DNA from 3 places in the Streptomyces sp. Y20 genome. Region 3 is predicted to be linked to each of the others. Evidence: riboswitches for the same ligand, from Rfam matches in the RefSeq annotation. Region 3 holds a riboswitch; each other region holds the start of a gene.

Region 1 (2,257 bases), on a different contig from region 3:
GGATCGTCGGCCATGACTCAGCCTCCCTGCACGGCGGTGAGGACCTCGACGCGGTCGCCCTCGGCGAGCGCGGTCGCCGCCCACCGCGCGCGTGGGACGACGGTCTCGTTGACGGCGGCGGCCACTCCGCGCGGCGCCGCGGTGAGGGACCCCACCAGGGTGTCCAGCGCGGTGCCCGCGACGATGCGGCGGGGTTCGCCGTTGACGGAGACGGTGACACAGACGCTCATGCGGGCTGCTCCAGTTGCTCCACGGGTGCGGCGCCGAACCGCCGCGGGGTGAACGGACGTGCCTCCGGAGGAAGGGCGCCGGTGACCAGGGTGTGCGCCAGCACGTCCCCGGTGACCGGCGTGAGCAGCACCCCGTTGCGGTGGTGCCCGGTGGCCAGCAGCAGTCCGTCCAGGCCGGACGGGCCGAGCAGGGGGGCGTTGTCCGGGGAGGCGGGCCGCAGCCCGGCCCGGGTCTCGGTGAGCGGCAGCTCGGTGATGCCGGGCACCAGCTCGTGGGCGTCGCGCAGCAGCTCGTACACGCCGCCCGCCGTGACCGTCGTGTCCCAGCCCAGCTCCTCGCTGGTGGCGCCGACGACCAGCTCGCCGTTCTCCCGGGGCACCAGATAGACCTGGCTGCCGCGGACCACCGCCCGCACGGTACGGCTCAGGAACGGCGCGAACCGGCGCGGCACGCTCAGCCGCAGCACCTGCCCCTTGACGGGCCGGACGGGGGGACGCAGCTCCTCCGGCAGGCCCGCGAGCCGCCCGCTCAGGCTCCCGGCCGCGAGCACCACCTGTCCGGCGCTCAGTGCGGTCCCGTCCGCCGTGGTGACCCCGGCGGCCCGGCCCCCCGCGAGGTCCAGCCGCTCGGTCCACGCGCGGTGGAACACCACGCCGGCCCGCTCGCACGCCGCCATCAGGGCCGCCGACAGCCGCCGCGGGTCGACCTGGTGGTCGCCGTCGACCCGCAGGCCGCCGCGCACCCCGGGTGCCAGCATCGGCTCCAGGCGCCGGCACTCCCGCCCGGACAGCCACTCGGAGGCGAGCCCCGAGCGCTGCTGCAAGGCGTGCAGGTCCCGCAGGTGGGCGCGGTCGTCGGCGTCGAGCGCGACGGCGAGGGTGCCGCAGGGGCGGTAACCGGGGTCGTGGCCGGTCAGCTCGGTCAGCTCGGCCACGAAGTCGGGGTAGCGGCGGGCCGACTCCAGGTTGAGGGCGAGCAACGTCTCCTCGCCGTAGTGCAGTTCGGTGACCGCGGCCAGCATTCCGGCCGCGACCCGGGCGGCCCCGCCACCCGGCTCGGGGTCCACCACGGCCGCGGCCAGGCCGCGTTGCGCGGCCCGCCAGGCCGTGACCAGGCCGATGATCCCGCCCCCGATGACGAGGACGTCGGACGTACGTGACGACATGGGCGTCCAGCCCCTCCCTTCGCCGGCATGACCCGGATCAGGTTCGTACGGTCGGAGGCCGCCAGCCTCCCTCTCAGCCCGGTGCGTCCGGGCTCCCGCGAGTGCTTGTACGGTGGCCACCCTAGCCCGCCCCCCTCGCCACGCGTAAGGGAGTCCTCCGCCATGTCCCGTTCGCTCGACGGCCTGCATTTCGCCCCTGTGGCGGACCAGGCCCCAGGTCAGGTGGGCACCCGCACCCGGTTCGCCTACCGCGAGGACGACGGCGCGATCTGGGCCGGGTACGCGGGCGGCGACGTCGTGCGGGGCCACCTGGTCGGCACCCGCGAGGGCGACCGGCTGGACTTCCGCTACGTGCAGCTGAGGACCGACGGGACGACCGCCTCGGGGCACTGCGTGTCCACGGTCGTGGAGCTGCCCGACGGGCGGCTGCGGCTGGAGGAGACCTGGGAGTGGGAGTCCCGGCCCGGGTCCGGCACCAGCGTTGTGGAACAGGTCACCGAGCACGCCCCCTGACTGACGGAACGTCACCTGACTAAGGTGATCGGGTGAGCGAGCAGACAGCGCAAGAGGGCACGTCGCAAGGACCCCGCGTGGTGGTCGTCGGTGCGGGCATGGCCGGGGTCCAGACCGCGGTCGCCCTGCGCGAACAGGGCTTCCGGGGCACGGTGACCGTCATCGGGGCCGAGGCCCACCAGCCCTACGACCGGCCGCCGCTGTCGAAGGCCGTCCTGCTCGGCAAGGCCGAGGGATCCGCCTTCGACGTGGACTTCGAGTCCCTCGGCGTCGAGCTGCGCCTCGGCTGCGAGGTGCGCGGTCTGCGCCCCGCCGACCACGAACTGGACACCGGCACCGGCCCGGTGC
Region 2 (2,257 bases), on a different contig from region 3:
ACGGGGGAGTTGCGCAGCACCCACTCACGGGTGGTGTGGATGTTGCGGCCGGTCGAGAGGTCCATGACCGTGTCGGCGCCCCAGCGGGTCGCCCAGGTCATCTTCTCGACCTCCTCCTCGATGGAGGACGTCACCGCGGAGTTGCCGATGTTGGCGTTCACCTTCACCAGGAACCGCTTGCCGATGATCATCGGCTCGATCTCCGGGTGGTTGACGTTGGCCGGCAGCACGGCCCGGCCCGCCGCGATCTCCTCGCGGACCACCTCGGGAGAGACGTTCTCCCGGATGGCCACGAACTCCATCTCCGGCGTGATCTCGCCCCGTCGGGCATACGCGAGCTGCGTCACCGGCCGCCCGCTCCGGCCCCGCCGCGGCTGGCGCGGGCGCCCGGGGAAGACCGCGTCCAGGTTGCGCAGCCCGCCGCGTGGCGAGGTGTGCCGGAGCCCGTCGTCCTCGGGACGGACGGGACGACCCGCGTACTCCTCGGTGTCACCGCGGGCGACGATCCAGTTCTCCCGCAGCGGTGACAGCCCCCTGCGGACGTCCGTGTCGGCGAGCGGATCGGTGTACGGCCCCGACGTGTCGTACAGCGTGACCGACTCCCCGTTGGTGAGGTGCACCTGACGGACCGGCACGCGCAGGTCGGGGCGCGACCCCTCGACGTACGCCTTGTGCCAGCCGATGGACTTCCCGGCCTCGTCGGACTTCTCGTCCCGAACGGAGGCAGGCGTGCGTGCGTCCTTGTTGGTCATCGGACCTACTCCCTACGCCGGCATTACCCGGTAACAGGTTCGGCGGTCGACGCAGCGATGTCCGTGTGCCGATGTCCTGCGTGAGACCTGCTGGTTCCACGTGAAACATCGCGTCTACGGAGGTCAGCGCCCTCTCAGCCCGGTGCTCCGAGCTCCCGCGTGTGCAAAGGTGCCTCCACGCTAGCGGCATGGGGGGCGCGGTGAACAGTGGGCCCCCACCGTTCTTGCGATGATCGGGCGGTGACCAGGATGGAGCAGTACCCCCATCAGCCGCCCGATCCGCCCAGCCGGGACGGTGAGGGACAGGACAACGCGCTTGGCCGCCGAACCGGTGCGGGCGGGCACCACGGTCACGGACACGGCCACGGAAGCGGTGCGGGCGGGCACCACGGTCACGGACACGGCCACGGCCCCGCCGCGCCGGTCTCCCAGCATCTGCGGAAGGTGATCGCGGCGATCCTGATTCCTTTCACCGTGGCGGTCGTCGTCGGTCTCGCGGTGCTCTGGCCCGGCGGAGCCCCGTCCCACTCGCGCACCGGCGTCGGATTCGACCGGCAGACCCAGCAGGCCACGGTCATCCGGGTCACCGAGGTCAGCTGTGCATCGGTGAACGCATCGAGCGGCGCCCCGGCCGGCGCCCCCTCCGCCACCGGCGGCGCCCCCGCGAAACAGGAGGTCGGGAAGACCTGCAAGAAGGCGACCGTCCGCGTCGACACCGGCGAGGACACAGGCCGTGTGTTCACCGAGATCGTGCAGCCGGACCAGACGCGGCAGTTGCACCGGGACGAGAAGGTAGTCGTCGCCTACGAGCCTTCGGCACCGAAGAACCTCCAGTACTCGGTGACCGATGTGAACCGGACGTTGCCCATGGCGTTGCTCGCGGGGATCTTCGCCGTGGCCGTCGTCGTGGTCGGCCGGCTGCGCGGTCTCATGGCCCTGGTCGCCCTGGCGGTGAGCTTCCTCGTGCTGACCCTGTTCATCCTGCCCGCCATCCTCCAGGGCTCCGATCCGCTGGTCGTGGCCGTGGTGGGAGCGAGCGCCATCATGCTGATCGCGCTGTACATGTGCCATGGCCTCTCCGCCCGTACGTCGGTGGCGGTGCTCGGCACGCTGATCTCCCTGTCACTGATCGGCTTGCTCGGCTCACTGTTCATCGGCTGGTCCGCGCTGACCGGCAACACGGATGACAACACCGGTCTGATCCACGGCCTGTATCCGTCGATCGACATGAGTGGTCTGCTGCTGGCCGGTGTCATCATCGGCTCGCTCGGCGTCCTGGACGACGTGACGGTGACGCAGACGTCGGCGGTCTGGGAGCTGCACGAGGCGAACCCGGCGATGGGCTGGCGGGGGCTGTACCGGGCGGCCATCCGTATCGGCCGCGATCACATCGCCTCCGTGGTCAACACCCTGGTACTCGCCTACGCCGGCGCCGCGCTGCCGCTACTGCTGCTGTTCTCGATCGCGCAGAGCAGCGTGGGGACCGTGGCCGACAGCGAACTGGT
Region 3 (2,257 bases):
GGGGTTGCGGGCGTTGCTCAGGAGCCCCGCGTACTCGGTCTGCCGGAAGCAGGTGCCGCTCGCCACCCCGGTCGGGGCGGTGGCGGGCCGCTTCTTGGCGTAGATCACCTCGGCGGGCGGGGAGGAGGCGTACGACACCACGAGCGGGCGGTCGCCGCCGGCCTTGCGGCCCCGGGTGGAGCCGGAGAACTCCTGGTCGTAGGCCTGCTCCCAGCCGTCGACGACCTTGACGCCGTTGGCCTTGAGCTTCTTCCAGTAGTCCTGCCAGCCCGCGTCACCGAACTGTGCGGCGCTGCCGAGGAGGAAGCCGAGGCCCGGTGAGGAGGTGGCCGCGTTCTCGGTGACGAGCAGGTTCTTGTACCGGGGTTCGGCGAGATCGGCGAAGGACCGCGGCGGGGTCAGCCGGTGCGCGCTGAAGTAGGCCTTGTCGTAGTTGACGCAGATGTCGCCGGTGTCGACGGGCGTGACGCGGTGCCTCGTCCGGTCGACCCGGTACTGCGGCGCGACCGTGTCGGATCCCTTGGCCTGGTACGGCTGGAACAGCCCGTTGTCCAGGGCGCGGGACAGCAGGGTGTTGTCGGCGCCGAAGAGGACGTCGCCCTGTGGGTTGTCCTTGGTGAGGATCGCCTTGTTGACGGCCTGGCCGGCGTCGCCGTCCTCGAGGACCTTGACCTGGTACCCGGACCGCTTCTCGAAGTCCTTCAGGACGTTCTTCGAGACGCTCCACGAGTCGTGGCTGACAAGGGTGACGGTCCTGGGGTCCGTGGACTTCCCGGTGTCCGACGACCCGCACCCGGTCAGGGCGGGCAGGGCGAGGAGGCCTAGCCCCGCCGCCACGGCCACGAGGGTCTTGTTGTGCACTGGATGTCCTCCTGGGGTGGGCCAGGAAGAGACGCGGCCCTGCCCGGGCTTCCGCGAGGAGGCCGGGCAGGGCGCAACAGCTTGAGTGGTGACCGAACTTCCTACCCAGAATGACCTGGGCGAGGTTCAGAGGGTCTGCGGCCCGGTTGCCGCACTCTCAGCGCTGTGGCGCTCCCCTGTCGGAATATGAAGATATGTGGACGTGGTCAGATTACCGCTCGGTGGCCGCGAGCTGACCGCAGGCCCCGTCGATCTCCTGTCCACGGGTGTCCCGGACGGTCACCGGCACGCCGTGCGCGGCGATGGCCTCCACGAACGCCTTCTCGTCCTCCGGCCGGGAGGCCGTCCACTTCGAGCCCGGGGTCGGGTTGAGCGGGATGAGGTTGACGTGGACGGGCTTGCCCCTGAGCAGCCGGCCGAGCCGGTCACCGCGCCAGGCCTGGTCGTTGATGTCCCGGATCAGCGCGTACTCGATCGACAGCCGGCGCCCCGACCTCTCGGTGTACTCGAAACCCGCGTCCAGCACCTCGCGTACCTTCCACCGCGTGTTCACGGGGACGAGGGTGTCGCGCAGCTCGTCGTCGGGGGCGTGCAGCGAGATCGCGAGCCGGCATTTGAAGCCCTCGTCGGAGAACCGGTGGATGGCCGGCACCAGCCCGACGGTCGAGACGGTGATCCCGCGCTGGGACAGGCCCAGCCCGTCCGGGGCCGGGTCGGTGAGCGCCCGGATGGCGCCGACGACGCGCTTGTAATTGGCGAGGGGCTCGCCCATGCCCATGAAGACGATGTTGGACAACCGCGCCGGCCCGCCCGGCACCTCCCCGTCCCGCAGCGCCCGCATCCCGTCCACGATCTGGTGCACGATCTCGGCGGTGGACAGGTTCCGGTCCAGGCCGGCCTGCCCGGTGGCGCAGAACGGGCAGTTCATCCCGCATCCGGCCTGCGAGCTGATGCACATGGTGACCCGGTCCGGGTACCGCATCAGCACGGACTCGACCAGCGTGCCGTCGAACAGCCGCCACAGCGTCTTGCGCGTGGTCCCCTGGTCGGTCGACAGATGCCGGACGACCGTCATCAGCTCCGGCAGCAGCGCTTCCTGCAGCTTGCCGCGCGACCCGGCGGGGATGTCGGTCCACTGCTCGGGGTCGTGCGCGTACCGCGCGAAGTAGTGCTGCGCGAGCTGCTTGGCACGGAACGGCTTCTCACCGATCTCGGCCACCGCGTCCTTGCGCTCGGCGGGCGTGAGGTCGGCGAGATGCCGCGGCGGCTTCTTGGCTCCGCGCGGCGCGACAAAGGTGAGTTCTCCGGGTGCAGGCATAACACATCCAGTGTCGCAGATCGACTCGGGTAGCCCAGGCCAGAGCGGGGTGGGGGTGGTCACCCGTGGGCGTCGGCT

The links. Region 3 has a riboswitch for thiamine pyrophosphate ahead of ACGFT1_RS33005 (thiamine ABC transporter substrate binding subunit). Riboswitches for the same ligand answer to the same signal wherever they lie in the genome.
Region 1: it holds a riboswitch for thiamine pyrophosphate, as region 3 does, so the genes downstream of both, thiO (glycine oxidase ThiO) here and ACGFT1_RS33005 (thiamine ABC transporter substrate binding subunit) in region 3, are expected to answer to the same signal.
Region 2: it holds a riboswitch for thiamine pyrophosphate, as region 3 does, so the genes downstream of both, thiC (phosphomethylpyrimidine synthase ThiC) here and ACGFT1_RS33005 (thiamine ABC transporter substrate binding subunit) in region 3, are expected to answer to the same signal.

What each region holds. Positions count from the first base shown of each region.
Region 1 is NZ_JBIDDP010000014.1:21,151-23,407, reverse strand. Features, by position in the region: gene ACGFT1_RS28685 (thiazole synthase) at 1-14, opposite strand, end outside; gene thiS (sulfur carrier protein ThiS) at 18-230, opposite strand; gene thiO (glycine oxidase ThiO) at 227-1,396, opposite strand; TPP riboswitch at 1,394-1,505, opposite strand; gene ACGFT1_RS28670 (hypothetical protein) at 1,559-1,909, shown strand; gene ACGFT1_RS28665 (NAD(P)/FAD-dependent oxidoreductase) at 1,942-2,257, shown strand, end outside.
Region 2 is NZ_JBIDDP010000003.1:507,732-509,988, reverse strand. Features, by position in the region: gene thiC (phosphomethylpyrimidine synthase ThiC) at 1-752, opposite strand, end outside; TPP riboswitch at 745-921, opposite strand; gene ACGFT1_RS10640 (YibE/F family protein) at 1,002-2,257, shown strand, end outside.
Region 3 is NZ_JBIDDP010000019.1:10,145-12,401, reverse strand. Features, by position in the region: gene ACGFT1_RS33005 (thiamine ABC transporter substrate binding subunit) at 1-861, opposite strand, end outside; TPP riboswitch at 942-1,049, opposite strand; gene rlmN (23S rRNA (adenine(2503)-C(2))-methyltransferase RlmN) at 1,073-2,179, opposite strand.